DNA from 3 places in the Rhizobium sp. Pop5 genome. Region 1 is predicted to be linked to each of the others. Evidence: predicted binding sites of a transcription regulator. Region 1 holds the regulator's gene; each other region holds the start of a gene.

Region 1 (5,129 bases):
ATCTATGATCCCGATATCGACGTCGTCGAACTTCGCGCCCGCGTCGGCATGGTCTTCCAGAAGCCGAACCCGTTCCCGAAGTCGATCTATGAGAACGTCTCCTACGGCCCGCGCATCCATGGCCTTGCCAAGTCGAAGGCCGATCTCGACCAGATCGTCGAGACCAGCCTGCAGCGCGCCGGCCTCTGGAACGAGGTCAAAGACCGCGTGCACGAATCCGGCACCGGCCTGTCGGGCGGTCAGCAGCAGCGCCTCTGCATTGCGCGCGCCGTCGCCGTCAGCCCCGAAGTCATCCTGATGGACGAGCCCTGCTCGGCGCTCGACCCGATCGCCACCGCCAAGGTCGAAGAGCTGATCCACGAGCTGCGCGAAAATTACACGATCGTCATCGTTACGCACTCCATGCAGCAGGCCGCGCGCGTTTCGCAGCGCACCGCCATGTTCCACCTCGGCAATCTCGTCGAGGAGAACGACACCGACAAGATGTTCACCAATCCGGACGATCCGCGTACCCAGGACTACATCATGGGTCGCTTCGGCTGATTTTGGCGACACGAAGCCTTCCCGTTATTCGAGGATAAAGCCCCATGGCATCGACACATATTTTTTCCGCTTATGATGATGATCTGAAGTTCCTGTCCAGGCGGATTTCCGAAATGGGCGGCCTGGCCGAGCAGATGGTCAGCGAATCCGTCCGCGCTCTCGTCAACGGCGATACCGCGCTGGCGCAGAAAGTCATCTCCGACGACGTGATCCTCGATCACGCCGAACGCGAGATCGGCGACAAGGCGATCGTCACCATCGCCCGCCGTCAGCCGATGGCCTCGGACCTGCGCGAAATCATGGGTTCGATCCGGATCGCCGCCGATCTCGAACGCGTCGGCGACCTCGGCAAGAACACCGCCAAGCGCGTCATCGCCGTCCAGAGCACCGGCGTTCCCCGCAAGCTCGCCCGCGGCCTGGAGCATCTGTCCGAACTGGCGCTCGTCCAGCTCAAGGAAGTGCTCGACGTCTACACGACGCGCGCCGCCGACAAGGCGAATGCGATCCGCGAACGCGACAACGAGATCGACGCGATGTACACGTCGCTGTTCCGCGAACTCCTCACCTACATGATGGAAGATCCGCGCAACATCACGAGCTGCACGCATCTTCTCTTCTGTGCCAAGAACATCGAGCGCATCGGCGACCACGCCACCAACATCGCCGAGACGATCTACTACATGGCAACCGGCGCACAGCCGGAAGGTGATCGTCCGAAGGACGACAGCGCCAACACCGTTGGCGCGGTTACGGAATAACGGTTCCGGACCAGTCGCCCGGACCAGAAGATCGCGTGCGCGCCCATCCGGGCGCGCAAACAGGTCGCAGCCAATTCTGAATTTGCGCAGGATGCATTGCTTAAATCACCCCCGGTTTAAGGATCATGCGCGAGGAGACCGACACGCATGATCCCGAGAGTTGCAGTTGTTGAAGACGAAGAAGCGCTCAGCGTGCTTCTTCGCTACAATCTCGAAGCAGAAGGTTTCGAGGTCGATACCATCCTTCGAGGCGACGAAGCCGAAATCAGGCTTCAGGAGCGCACGCCCGACCTTCTCATCCTCGACTGGATGCTGCCCGGCGTCTCCGGCATCGAGCTCTGCCGGCGCCTGCGCATGCGGCCGGAAACCGAGCGCCTGCCGATCATCATGCTGACGGCGCGCGGCGAAGAAAGCGAGCGCGTCCGCGGGCTTTCGACGGGCGCCGATGATTACGTCGTCAAGCCCTTCTCGACCCCCGAGCTCGTCGCCCGCGTCAAGGCGATGCTACGCCGTGCCCGTCCGGAGGTTCTGTCGACGGTGCTGAAATGCGGCGATATCGAACTCGACCGCGAAACCCATCGCGTCCATCGCAAGAGCCGCGAAGTCCGCCTCGGCCCCACCGAATTCCGCCTGCTGGAATTCCTGATGTCGTCGCCGGGCCGGGTCTTCTCCCGGTCGCAGCTTTTGGACGGCGTCTGGGGCCACGACATCTATGTCGACGAGCGCACCGTCGACGTCCATGTCGGCCGCCTGCGCAAGGCGCTGAACTTTTCCAACATGCAGGACGTTATCCGCACCGTCCGCGGCGCCGGCTATTCGATGGAAGCCTGAGGGCTTCCATTCTAACCGCTGACAATCCTGGCAAAACCCGCGATGTCATCCTCGCCATTCTGCCGAGGGTCTGCACGCGCCGACTTGATCGACAATCCAAAACCTGAGCTTCCGTAAAGCTCCATAAAAAAACGGGCCGCTCGGCCCGTTTCTGATGTCCAGCGATGTCACACGCTCAGCTGACGCGGGCTGCTGCCCTGCGGCGCTCGTTGACCGGCTGGTAGGCAAGCCGCTGATGATAGCTGCAATAGGGCGAGTTGTCGGGGGATTCGCAGCCGCAGAAATGGAAGTCTTCCTTCAGCGGATCGCCGACCGGCCACTTGCAGGTGCGCTCGGTAAGCTCCGTCAGGCCGAGACGGCGGGAAATCGGCACAACCACGTTGCCCTTCGGCACGTATTCCATTTCCTCGATCGTTTCGATCTCGATCTCTTCCTTCAGCATCGTTGCGCCCTGCTGGCGGGTAACGGTGCGGGTGGCGATGCGCGAGGCATAGTTCGGGGCGCGCGGCGCCGACGTAGTACGCTTGGGCGCTCGCGCCGTCGTGGCCGTGCCGCCGGCCTTGGCGCGGCCCGGAAGGCTCAGTCGATGAACCTTGCCGATGACAGCATTCCTGCTCACTCCGCCAAGCTGCGCCGCGATCTGGCTGGCGCTCAGCCCTTCGGACCAAAGCTTCTTGAGTTTTTCGACCCGCTCGTCTGTCCAGTTCATGCCCTGTCTCCACCTTTTGCGTTGGTGATGGCAGAATCCCTCACCGTTGTCCCGGAAGCCTCCGAAACAAGAAACGCCTGATCAATTTTGGTGACTAGTTCCGCCGCATGCAGTCTAGTAATTGAACTTTAACCTAGTGTGAGGCTGACTCCGTGACAAGAGTCGCGTGAATCCGGATGAATCGAATTTCGGGTTTTCCCCAACTTGCTGCCCCTGCGTGTCATTTCTGCAATAATGCCTGTTGAAGACTTGAAATGCCGCTGTACACGCTTGCTGCATGCGCTAAGGGCGCAGTTTTGTTGACATTGCAGCGCGAAAAGGAAATAGTACCGCTTGCCGCCGCGAGGCGGCATTTTTGATTTTTCGGGCCTGGTTTCTTAGCCGGAGTCAGTTGCCCCATAACTTTTAGATCAGGAGATCGCGCCATGGCTGAAGCCGCGCCGCTTTATGACACCTATTCTCGTGCCCCGCTGCGGTTCGAGCGAGGCGAGGGCGTGTGGCTGATCACCGAAAGCGGCGAGCGATATCTCGATTTTGGCGCCGGCGTCGCCGTCACATCGGTCGGCCACAGCAATCCGCATGTTGTGGGCGCGCTGAAGGAGCAGGCCGACAAGGTCTGGCACCTCTCGAACATTTATGAAATCCCGGGTCAGGAGCGCCTGGCAAAGCGCCTGACGGACGCCACCTTCGCCGACAAGGTTTTCTTCACCAATTCGGGTGCGGAAGCGCTCGAATGCGCGATCAAGACGGCGCGCCGCTACCAGTTTTCCAAGGGCCATCCCGAGCGGTTCCATGTCATCACCTTCGAGGGCGCTTTCCACGGCCGGACGCTCGCGACGATCGCCGCGGGCGGCCAGGAGAAATATCTCGAAGGCTTCGGCCCCAAGGCGCCGGGCTTCGATCAGGTGCCTTTCGGCGATATCGAAGCGGTCCGCGCTGCGGTCACCGATGCCACGGCCGCAATCCTCATCGAACCGGTGCAGGGCGAGGGCGGTGTCCGTCCTGCCACCAACGAGTTCATGAAGGCGCTTCGCCAGATCTGCGACGAGAAGGGCCTGCTGCTGATCCTCGACGAAGTTCAGACCGGCGTTGGCCGCACCGGCAAGCTCTTCGCCCACGAATGGTCGGGCATCACTCCCGACATCATGGCTGTCGCCAAGGGCATCGGTGGCGGTTTCCCGCTCGGCGCCTGCCTTGCCACAGCAGAGGCCGCTTCCGGCATGAAGGCCGGTACGCATGGTTCGACCTATGGCGGCAATCCGCTCGCCATGGCCGTCGGCAGCGCCGTGCTCGACATCATCCTCGCCGATGGCTTCCTTCAGCATGTGCGCGACGTCGCGCTGGTTTTCCGCCAGGGCCTCGCCTCGTTGAAGGATCGTTATCCCGATGTGATCGAGGATATCAGAGGCGAGGGGCTGTTGCTTGGCGTCAAGGCCGCAGTCCCCTCAGCCGAACTGCTGCAGGCGATCCGTGCCGCCCATCTGCTCGGCGTGCCTGCCGGCGATAACGTTATCCGCCTTCTTCCGCCCCTCGTCGTCACCGCCGAGGAAGCCCGCGAGGGCCTTGCCCGCATCGAGCGCGCCGCTGAGAGCATTCGCGCGTCCAAGGTCAAGAAGACGGCTTGAACGAGGTAGGAAGACGATATGACACCTAAGCATTTCCTTGATCTTTCGGCGGTCACATCAGCCGATCTCAGAACCATCATGAACGATGCGCTCGCCCGCAAGCAGGCCTTCAAAACCGGCAAGGACGACAAGCCGCTGGCCGGCAAGATGCTGGCGATGATCTTCGAAAAGCCCTCGACGCGCACCCGCGTCTCTTTCGATGTCGGCATGCGCCAGCTCGGCGGCGAAACGCTGTTCCTCTCCGGCACCGAGATGCAGCTCGGCCGCGCCGAGACGATCGGCGACACCGCCAAGGTTCTGTCGCGCTATGTCGATGCGATCATGATCCGCACGACCGAGCATTCGCGCCTGCTGGAGCTTGCCGAGCATGCGACCGTGCCGGTCATCAATGCGTTGACGGACGATACCCATCCTTGCCAGATCATGGCCGATATCATGACGTTCGAAGAACACCGCGGCCCGATCAAGGGCAAGACCATCGCCTGGACCGGCGACGGCAACAACGTGCTGCATTCGCTGGTCGAGGGCGCCGCGCGCTTCGGCTACCGCATGAACATGGCCGTGCCTCTTGGTTCCGAGCCGAAGGATCACTATCTGAACTGGGCCCGCGATGAGGGCGCCGAAATCATGCTCTGCCATGATGCCGACCGTGCGGTCGCCGGC
Region 2 (5,129 bases), 1.3 Mb from region 1:
CTCGGCGCCGGTCTCGGCAACCGCAAGCGCCGAGGCCGGATCGGTGCCGCCCATGACGATGCAGGGAATCTCGATCATCGAGGCCCACCATTCGCCGAGCGCAAGGTTCTTTGGATGCGCCTCAGGTTTGATATCGCCGTCGAGCTTGCCGAAGAAGATGTAGTCCGGCCTGACTTCGCCGATCTCCAGCGCATGATGCCGGTCGGCCGCATTACCGCCGCCGACGATCAGCTTCGGTGCGTGCTTGTCGATCGCTTCCGACAGCGCCTCCGCGTTTCCGGAAAGGTGCAGGCCGTCGGCCTTGGCCCGCCCCGCGACGCGGCTGTCGCCGGCAATCAGCGCCGCGGCACCCGCATCCTGGATCAGCGGCACCAGCTTCTCGGCATGTTTCTGGAAGGTGCCGTCGTCGAGCCCGTATTGCGGCAGGATCACCGAGGCGACGTCGCCGCCTTTCAGGGCGTCGGCGATGATCTTTGCCTGCTCGTCGGCATCGGCGATATCGGGTGCGATGAGCACAAGGCGGCAGCGGTTTTCCGGTTCGGTCATGGGGTCTTTCCGTTTCCTGCGAATTCCTCCTCGAAATGGCGGATCCGCACTCGTTTTGTGTGAGTAGTTCCGTTAGAGGAGGCTTGCAAGGGGAGGACGTCGAAAGCATGCCGCAGGACTTATCATTCTATTACGCTGCCGTACCTGCCGTTCTGCTGGTGGGTCTTGCCAAAGGCGGCATGGGCGACGCTTTGTCGCTGATCGGTTTGCCCTTCCTCGCCCTTGTCGTCTCGCCGGTCGAGGCGGCGGCGATCCTGCTGCCGATCCTGGTCTTCATGGACATAATTTCTCTCGTCGTCTGGCGCGGGCATGGCGACTGGGCCACGCTAAAAATCATGCTGCCAGGCGCGATCTTCGGCATCGGGCTCGGCTGGGCGACCTCGGCGATCGTTCCGGGCAATATGCTGCGTATCGTCATCGGAGCGGTGACCATCCTCTTCTGCCTGCGCTATTTCTGGAACAATTTCGGCCCCGGCGCCGGCAAGGTGATTCCGCCGCGCGGCCAGCGGCCGGTGGCGGCCGGTCTCTGGGGCACGTTCTCCGGCTACGGCAGCTTCGTCGCCCATGCCGGCGGCGCCCCCTTCCAGATCTATGCGTTGCCGCTCAAACTGCAGCCGCGCGAATATACCGGCACCAGCGTGCGCTTTTTCGCGATCCTCAACGCCATCAAGCTGATCCCCTATTTCGCGCTCGGCCAGCTCGACACGCACAATCTTGCGACCTCGGCAACGCTTCTGCCCTTCGCGCCTCTCGCTACCCTTGCCGGCGCCTGGTGCGTGCGGCGCATGAGGCCGGAGATCTTCTATCCCTTCATGTATGCCATGGCACTGATCGCCGCCTTCCTGATCGTGCGTGAGGGCCTAAGCGGCTGATAAAGGCCACCCTACGCTGCAACGCACAATTTCCTTGCCGGAACGGCCGGTTTGACGTAGCTTTCCCGGCATGTCGAACACGGACCCTTTCTCTGCGATTGCCGATCCGAACCGGCGGTTTCTGCTGGAAGAATTGCGTCGCGCTCCAAGAACGGTCAACGAGCTCGCCGAAGGCCTGCCGATCAGCCGCCCCGCTGTCTCACAACACCTGAAGGCGCTGCTCGACAGCAACCTGGTCTCGGTGACCTCGGAAGGCACGAGGCGCATCTACACGGTCAACAACCGCGGCTTCGACAAGCTCAATCTATGGCTGGATCAATTCTGGGCCTGATGCGTGTTCCCGCCGTGGACACGATGCGGATCACGTGAACCCGCTTGAATATGCCCCATCGTGAAAGCGCCAGCCGCAATGCCTCAAGCATCGGACTGGCGCAAATCTGGTATGAGATCACCGGATCTTGCTGATTTCAGGCGGAATGGATGGATTTACCTCTTCTAACGCAAGATGATCCACCAGGATCTCTTGGGAGGATTAGTGGACGGATGACTTGAGACGCTGAATCTCGTCCTTGATGCGCAACTTGCGGCGCTTGCATTCGGCAATTTCGGTATCGGAGATCGAGGGAGCTGTTCTGAGCGCGTGCAACTCCTCCTCGAGTGCTACATGCTTCTTCTGGAGTGATTCAAGATGAGCTTCAACTGTCATTTGACCCTTCCTTCCTCTTACCTTTCCCCGGCCATCTTCGTCGGGGACCAAGGTGTCAACCGCCGGACTGTGACACATTTTTGAAGGCTTGTCGAAGGCCAAAAGATGAAGACTCGATGGCAAATTCATGATCAAGACTAACTAGCCGTTACCTGTATTTGGTGATAGGAGCTTGCGGAAATCATCGGCAGATCGGACAAGATCCGAGGACGATAACGGGGAATGCATATGGCCGATCAGGAACAGGCGGATATCAGGCTCATGGTGGCGCGTCTGCGCCAGGAGCACGAAGATTTCGACGCCGCGATCAATGCCATGATCCAGACGGGATGCGATGCCCTGCGGGTCCAGCGCATGAAGAAGAAGAAGCTCGTCATCAAGGACAAGCTCTCCAAGCTGGAAGATCAGATCATCCCTGACATCATCGCCTGAGAGGAATAGCCATAGAGATGACAGACAGACCACCCGTCGCCATCATCATGGGCAGCCAGTCCGACTGGGAGACCATGAAGAACGCCGCCGACACGCTGGAAGCGTTGGAGATCCCTTATGATGCGCGCATCATTTCGGCTCACCGCACACCCGACAGGCTGGTCAATTTTGCCAAAGGCGCGCGCGCGGAAGGTTTCAAGGTCATCATCGCCGGCGCCGGCGGCGCTGCGCATCTGCCCGGCATGGCCGCGTCGATGACGCCGCTGCCGGTCTTCGGCGTGCCGGTCCAGTCGAAAACCATGTCCGGGCAGGACAGCCTGCTTTCCATCGTACAGATGCCGGCGGGCATTCCTGTGGGAACGCTCGCCATCGGCAAGGCGGGCGCCGTCAACGCCGCCCTTCTCGCCGCCGCCGTGCTTGCCCTCTCCGACGAGGAGATCGCCGACCGGCTCGACGAATGGCGCGAACGCCAGAGTGCGGCCGTCGCCGAATACCCGATGGACGACCAATGAACGCAGCAACGATCGGCATTATCGGCGGCGGCCAGCTCGGCCGCATGCTGGCCATTGCCGCCGCCAGATTGAATTTCCGCACGATCATCCTCGAGCCGCAGGCCGACTGCCCCGCCGCCCAGCTCGCCAACCGGCAGATCGTCGCCGCCTATGACGATCCGGCGGCGCTTGCCGAACTCGCGGCCGCCTGCGATCTCGTCACCTACGAATTCGAGAACGTGCCCGTCGCAGCCGCCGAAACGCTTGCTGCGCAGGTCCCGGTCTATCCGCCCGCCAAAGCGCTGGAAGCTGCCCAGGACCGGCTCGTCGAAAAACGCTTCCTCAATGGCTGCGGCATATCAACCGCCCGCTTCCATGCGATCGACAGCCAGGCCGATCTCGAGGCGGCGCTCCAGGATTTCGGCGGCCAGGGCGTGCTGAAAACCCGTCGTCTCGGTTATGACGGCAAGGGACAGAAGGTTTTCCGATCGGCAGCCGACAGTCCTGACGGGGCCTATGCCGCGCTCGGCGCCGTGCCGCTGATCCTCGAAAGCTTCGTCGCCTTCAAGCGCGAGGTCTCGATCATAGCCGCGCGCGCGACCGACGGCACGGTCGTCTGTTTCGATCCTGCCGAGAATGTTCACCGCGACGGCATTCTCCACACTTCGACGGTCCCGGCCTCAATCCCGGCTGCGACGGCCGACGCCGCCCGCCAAGCGGCCGAAAAGATCCTCGCCGCCTTGAATTATGTCGGCGTCATCGGCATCGAATTCTTTGTGCTCGCAGACGGTAGCCTCATTGCCAACGAGATGGCTCCCCGCGTGCACAATTCCGGCCACTGGACGGAGGCTGCCTGCGTCGTCAGCCAGTTCGAACAGCATATCCGCGCCGTCGCCGGTCTGTCGCTCGGCAGTGGCGAGCGGCACTCGGACTGCGTCATGCAGAACCTGATCGGCGACGATATCCTTGCCGTTCCCGACTGGCTGCGGCGACCCGATACGCTGGTCCATCTCTACGGCAAGAGCGATTGGCGCCCCGGCCGCAAGATGGGCCATGTCACCACGGTGACGCCGAAATCGCCGATTTCCCGGTGAGAAAACGCGGCCAAGCCCCGGGAAAAACACCTTCATGCGGTTGACATACATAAGGTGACGGGGTATCTGCTCCCCCACCTAAAGAGCGCGCCCCGACGGCGCGCTTTTGATTGTTAAAGATACGGGCGAATGTGAATTCCCCCATAGAGATCGCGGATCAGAAAAATGAAGATCAAGAATTCGCTCAAGTCGCTCAAGGCTCGCCATCGTGACAACCGTCTGGTTCGCCGCAAGGGCCGCATCTACATCATCAATAAGCTGAACCCGCGCTACAAGGCTCGTCAGGGCTGATTTCGCGCGTCCGGATCGCCTTGCCGCGCGAGCTGCGCACGCAACCATATCCGGTGGGTCGCTACGGTGATCACGTCAAATTTGTTTGATCTTCGGCATTGGCGGGCTAATATGTCCGCCATGCGCTTTTTTGCTTTGACGTCTGCGGCACTGCCGCTCGCTCTGATCCTGCTCACCTCCGCCCTTCCGGCCGCCGCCGCGGAAAAGGACGTCATCGTCGAGCAGAAGAATGTCAACAGCTCGCCGAAACAGCGCCTCGACCAGCTCTTCAGCCAGCTGAAACGCGAGCGCGACCCCGACAAGGCCAGCGGCATCGCCAACGAAATCCGCATGGAATGGAACGATTCCGGCAGCGCCACGATCAATCTCTTGATGCAGTGGGCCGACAAGGCGATCGAGGAAAAACGCAATCCGGCCGCCCTCGACTTCCTCGACGAGGCAATCGCGCTGAAGCCGGATTATGCCGAGAGCTGGAATCGCCGCGCCACGCTGAATTTCATCATGGGCAACTATCGCAAGTCGATGTCCGACATCGAGCACGTGCTGGATCTTGAGCCGCGCCACTTCGGCGCGCTCTCCGGCATGGCGGCGATCCTCAGCAATGCTGGCAACGATCAGCTGGCCTTGAAGGCCTGGGAGCAGTTCCTCACCATCTATCCGGCCGAACGCACGGCGCAGGAACAGCTCAACACGCTGT
Region 3 (5,129 bases), 800 kb from region 1:
CACCTATTCCGATACCTTGCCGGAAAACGCCGCCCTTACCGAGGGCAATTGGTGGGACAAGGATTACAGCGGCGAGCCGCTGGTCTCCTTCTCCTCGCAGGAGGCGCAGGAACTCGGCCTCAAGATCGGCGATACCGTGACCGTCAACGTGCTCGGCCGCAACATCACAGCCAAGATCGCCAATCTGCGCCGCGTCGAGTGGGAATCGCTGTCGATCAATTTCGTCATGGTCTTCTCGCCGAACACCTTCCGCGGCGCCCCGCACGCCTGGCTGGCAACGCTGACCGATCCCTTCTCGACACCGGCGGAGGACGCGGCGATCCTGAAATCCGTCACCAACACCTATCCGACGATCACCAGCGTCCGCGTCAAGGACGCGATCGATATCGTCAACCAGCTGGTCGCAGAGCTTGCAACGGCGATCCGCGCCGCAGCCTCCGTCGCCCTCGTCGCCTCGATCCTCGTCCTTGCCGGCGCGCTTGCAGCCGGAAACCGGGCGCGCACGCATGATGCGGTGGTGCTGAAGACGCTCGGCGCCACCCGCGCCATGCTGATCCGCGCCTTCAGCTACGAATATCTGATCCTCGGACTTGCAACCGCGATCTTTGCGCTGATGGCCGGCGCCGTTGCCGCCTGGTTCATCGTCGCCCGCATCATGCGCCTGCCCTCCGCCTTCCTGCCCGATGTGGCAGGGTTGACGCTCGTGACCGCACTCGTGCTCACCGTCGGCATCGGCCTGATCGGCACCTGGCGCATCCTTGGGCAAAAGGCAGCACCTGTCCTGCGCGAGCTTTGAGCCAATAGCACCTCCAAAATGCCTTCACCTTACGGCGATTTAACCGGCCAGGCCTTGGCAAACCCCTTGTTTGCAATCGGCGAAAGCCTCATATTGTCGGCAGGCATGCTGGAGCTCCGCAGCGGCGCCCGGGTCGAGAACCCGACACCGTACTTCCATCGGAGCTTGTAAGAGGAAACTATGGCTGATCTTCGTAACTATCAAAGCCGCGCTCAGACCGGCGAGATGATTGATCAAGGCCTGCGCGCATATATGCTCAAGGTCTACAACCTGATGGCGCTGGGTCTGGCGATCACCGGTGTAGCCGCATATCTCACATTCAACTTCGCTGTTCAGGACAATCAGCTCACCCAGTTCGGCGAGCTTCTGTTCCGGTCGCAGTTGCGCTGGATCGTCATGCTTGCGCCCCTTGCGGTCGTCTTCTTCCTGAGCTTCCGCATCAGCCGCATGAGCGTATCCGCCGCCCAGACGACCTTCTGGATCTATGCCGCGCTGATGGGCCTGTCGCTCTCGTCGATTTTCCTGGTCTATACCGGTCAGAGTGTCGTCCAGACCTTCTTCGTGACTGCCGCCTCCTTCGGCGCGCTGTCGCTTTACGGCTACACGACGAAGCGCGACCTGTCGGGGATGGGTTCGTTCATGATCATGGGTCTGTTCGGCGTGATCATCGCTTCGATCGTCAACATCTTCCTGGCTTCATCGGCCCTGCACTTCGCGATCTCGGTAGCAGGCGTTCTGATCTTCGCAGCGCTGACCGCCTACGACACGCAGCGGATCAAGGAGCTCTATTATGAAGCCGATGACGTCGCTATGGCCGGCCGCAAGGCCATCATGGGTGCCCTGACGCTCTATCTCGACTTCATCAACCTCTTCATGTTCCTGCTGCAGTTCATGGGCAACCGCAGATAAGCAGGCACGCTTAAATCGAAAAGGCGGCTTCGGCCGCCTTTTTTATTGCGCGGATTTCGAAGGAATGGTTTTAGAAAAGCCTTCTCCTCCCGATGGATCAGCCGCCGAAATGTCCTTCCTCCTGCGCGACGCCACGCAAGCCGATATCCCCGCCATCACCGATATCTATCGTGAATCCGTCCTGAACGGCACGTCGAGCTACGAGATCACGCCGCCTTCGGAGGCGGAAATGATGCAGCGTTTTTTAGCGATCGTCGGCCAGCAATATCCCTATATCGCCGCAGCCGATACTGACGGAACCCTCCTCGGCTACGCCTATGCCTCGCCCTTCCGCACCCGTCCGGCCTATCGCTGGATGGTCGAGGATTCCATCTACCTAGCCCCCGAAGCACGTGGCAGGGGCATCGGCAAAGCATTGATGGCCGCGCTGATCGACCGCTGCACCGCCCTCGGTTTTCGTCAGATGGTGGCCGTTATCGGCGGCGCAAGCCCCGCCTCGATCGCGCTTCATCTCAAGGCAGGCTTTGTGGAGGTCGGCCTGATGAAGGGCACAGGCTATAAGCACGGCCGCTGGCTCGACACGATGCTCATGCAGCGCGCCCTCGGCGAGGGTATGGCGACGGACCCTGATCCGTCAGCCTATCCCGGCACGCTGTTTGCGGGCTGACAGGACCTATTTGTCCACCAGCTTGAGAACCTTGTCGAACACCTTGAGGACCTGGTTCAGCTCGTGCCCGCGCTTCAGGATCATGCCGTTGACGTTGATGACGGAATAGGCGCCCTGCTTGGCCGCGAGTTTCGGGTTCTTCTCGATACGAAAGAGCGGCATCTCGCCGGAGCGCTTGAAGACTGAGAAGACCGCCTTGTCCTTCAGGTGATCGATGGCATAGTCGCGCCACTCGCCCTCGCCAACCATGCGGCCGTAGATCCAGAGGATTGCGTCCAGCTCGCGCCGATGGAAGGTCACCGGAACCGGGTCCTTGCGTTGCTTGTATTCCCTGAGATCGACGACGACTGAGGAACTATTGTCGACGGAGCGGCTTTCGCCGTGTCGCAAATCCGGCTGATCTGTCATCAGTCTCCCAAGGCCTCCGCTTGTGACAGGAGAGTGACAGTGTGCCCGAGCCGCCATAAATTGCAAGAGCGCCGCCCGTCACATTCGGCCGCACCGCAGCCACGTGTTCAATGCGCTGGGGAGGAACGACGCTTTCTCCTCCCGTGCCGCATTTCAGTCAAAACAGCGCCTCATTTGCAGGAGAATTATGCATCCCGGTTTGGCGCCAGCGCGCCAAAGGGCCCGGCGGAGCGTATCGACCTTAACCCCAGCCCCGAATACGCTCGGCCGGGCCGCCCGGCATTTCATCCGTAACCGGATGAAATCTCATATATTTTTTCCAGCCATCACCACAGTCGCGCCGAGAATCGCCGCCGGATCGCCGTCTGCGGTCGCCGACTGAAGCAGAATCGCGCAGCCCTCGAGCTGCGGCCGCTGCAGGACGCTCGCCGGCAGCGTCAGATTGGTCGCCTTGCCGTCCCACATGCCGACCGTTTCGACATTCGTGACACTGTGCAGATAGGAAATCTTCTTACCGCTGTTTTCGCCCTTTTCGACATCGATCGTCTTTTCCTTGTCGAAATAGACCATCACGACATTGGCCTTGCCCTGCCCCGCGCCGATCTTGATCTCCAGCTCGTCGCCGCGCATCGATGCGCTGATGGGAATAGTCAGCCCGTTGCCTTCGCTGCTGTAGGTATCGATCTTGCTGTTGATCCCGCTGAGATCGGAGCCCGCCAGATGGCCGCGTCCGTTGACGATCGCCTGCGGCGTATAGACATTGCTGCGGCCCATCGTCCTGGCATAGCCGTACTGCCGCTCGGTATTTTCCTTGGAGCTCAGCGTATCGGCCCAGCCGAGATAATTCCAGTAATCGACATGATAGGCGAGCGCGATGACATCGCCCTGGCTCACTAGCTTGCGGAAGGCGGCGTCAGCCGGAGGACAGGAGGAGCAGCCCTGCGCCGTGAAGAGCTCGACGACACCTTTCGGCGTGCCGTCTTCGGCCTGCAGCGGGCCTGCGAGAACAATGCCGGCGATCAGCGGAATCACAAAACGGGGGGACATTCACCTGCACCTCTTTTTCAGCGCCGACAGCGTGTTTGAACCGGAGGCTCTGAGATATGAACGTACGAATAATCCTTCCGGGTCCAAACGAAAAGTCACGAACGGGTGAGACGTAGCCTGGCCGGAACCCGGGTAAAACAAATCATCGTGAACCCGGCCGAATACACTCGCCGCAAAGAAAAGCCGCCGGAAACTGCTTTCCGGCGGCCCATTATCAGTCACGTTTCTTAAAAATCAGGCAGCGAGATCGCGCAGAACCGTCTGCAGGATGCCGCCATTGTTGAGGTAGATCACCTCGTCGAGCGTATCGACACGCGACAGCAGCGGAACTTCCTTCACGGAGCCGTCGCCATAGGTGATCTTGGCGATCTTCCTCTCGCGCGGCTTGATCTTGTCGAGCCCCTCGATGGTAACGAGTTCGTCGCCCTTGAGGCCGAGGCTCTGCCAGGTCGTGCCCTCTTCGAAGACGAAGGGGATGACGCCCATGCCGACCAGGTTCGAGCGATGGATACGCTCGAAGGACTGGGCGATCACCGCCTTGACGCCGAGCAGGTTGGTGCCCTTGGCAGCCCAGTCGCGCGAAGAGCCGTTGCCATATTCGACACCGGCGAAGATGACGAGCGGCACGCTTTCGGCCTTGTACTGCATGGCGGCGTCGTAGATCGAGGTCTCTTCCTTCGACGGATAGTGAATGGTGTAGCCACCTTCCTTGCCGTTCGGGCCGAGCATATGGTTGCGGATGCGGATATTGGCGAATGTGCCGCGCATCATCACTTCATGATTGCCGCGGCGCGTGCCGTACTGGTTGAAGTCCGCAACGGCAACGTCGTGACCAATGAGGTAGGCGCCGGCGGGCGATGCCGCCTTGATCGAACCGGCCGGAGAAATATGGTCGGTGGTGATCTTGTCGCCGAACAGGCCGAGGACGCGAGCACCCTTGATGTCTGCAACGCCCGAGCCCTTCTTGCCCATGCCGACGAAATAGGGCGGGTTCTGGACGTAGGTCGACTGATCGTCCCAGGCATAGGTCTGACCGGCCGGAACATTGACCGCCTGCCAGTTCTCATCGCCTTTGAAGACGTCGGCATACTTGGTTTCGTAGAGCTCGCGGGTGACGTATTTCTGGATGAATTCCTGCACCTCGTGCGAGGTCGGCCAGATGTCCTTCAGGTAGACGGGGTTGCCGTTCTGATCTTCGCCGATCGGCTCCTTGGTCAGGTCCTTCTGCACCGTGCCGGCGAGCGCGTAGGCGACAACGAGCGGCGGCGAGGCAAGATAGTTCGCCTGGACGTCGGGAGAAAT

The links. Region 1 encodes PhoB, which activates phosphate uptake and scavenging genes when phosphate is short. Its sites were predicted from a motif close to TGTCATNNANCTGTCAT; they were not measured.
Region 2: NE852_RS18575 (YdcH family protein) is a predicted target of PhoB. The motif match lies at 2,230-2,246, and genes of this name have one in related genera.
Region 3: NE852_RS20745 (DUF2794 domain-containing protein) is a predicted target of PhoB. The motif match lies at 2,803-2,819, and genes of this name have one in related genera.

What each region holds. Positions count from the first base shown of each region.
Region 1 covers NZ_CP099399.1:142,104-147,232, forward strand. The annotation lists gene pstB (phosphate ABC transporter ATP-binding protein PstB) at 1-543, shown strand, start outside; gene phoU (phosphate signaling complex protein PhoU) at 588-1,301, shown strand; gene phoB (phosphate regulon transcriptional regulator PhoB) at 1,449-2,132, shown strand; gene NE852_RS02885 (GcrA family cell cycle regulator) at 2,308-2,841, opposite strand; gene NE852_RS02890 (aspartate aminotransferase family protein) at 3,267-4,466, shown strand; gene argF (ornithine carbamoyltransferase) at 4,485-5,129, shown strand, end outside.
Region 2 covers NZ_CP099399.1:3,313,271-3,318,399, forward strand. The annotation lists gene NE852_RS18560 (thiamine phosphate synthase) at 1-546, opposite strand, end outside; gene NE852_RS18565 (sulfite exporter TauE/SafE family protein) at 654-1,418, shown strand; gene NE852_RS18570 (helix-turn-helix transcriptional regulator) at 1,489-1,749, shown strand; gene NE852_RS18575 (YdcH family protein) at 1,951-2,124, opposite strand; gene NE852_RS18580 (YdcH family protein) at 2,353-2,556, shown strand; gene purE (5-(carboxyamino)imidazole ribonucleotide mutase) at 2,574-3,068, shown strand; gene NE852_RS18590 (5-(carboxyamino)imidazole ribonucleotide synthase) at 3,065-4,141, shown strand; gene ykgO (type B 50S ribosomal protein L36) at 4,307-4,432, shown strand; gene NE852_RS18600 (tetratricopeptide repeat protein) at 4,544-5,129, shown strand, end outside.
Region 3 covers NZ_CP099399.1:3,771,610-3,776,738, forward strand. The annotation lists gene NE852_RS20730 (ABC transporter permease) at 1-796, shown strand, start outside; gene NE852_RS20735 (Bax inhibitor-1/YccA family protein) at 977-1,705, shown strand; gene NE852_RS20740 (GNAT family N-acetyltransferase) at 1,815-2,372, shown strand; gene NE852_RS20745 (DUF2794 domain-containing protein) at 2,379-2,780, opposite strand; gene NE852_RS20750 (thioredoxin family protein) at 3,087-3,827, opposite strand; gene acnA (aconitate hydratase AcnA) at 4,062-5,129, opposite strand, start outside.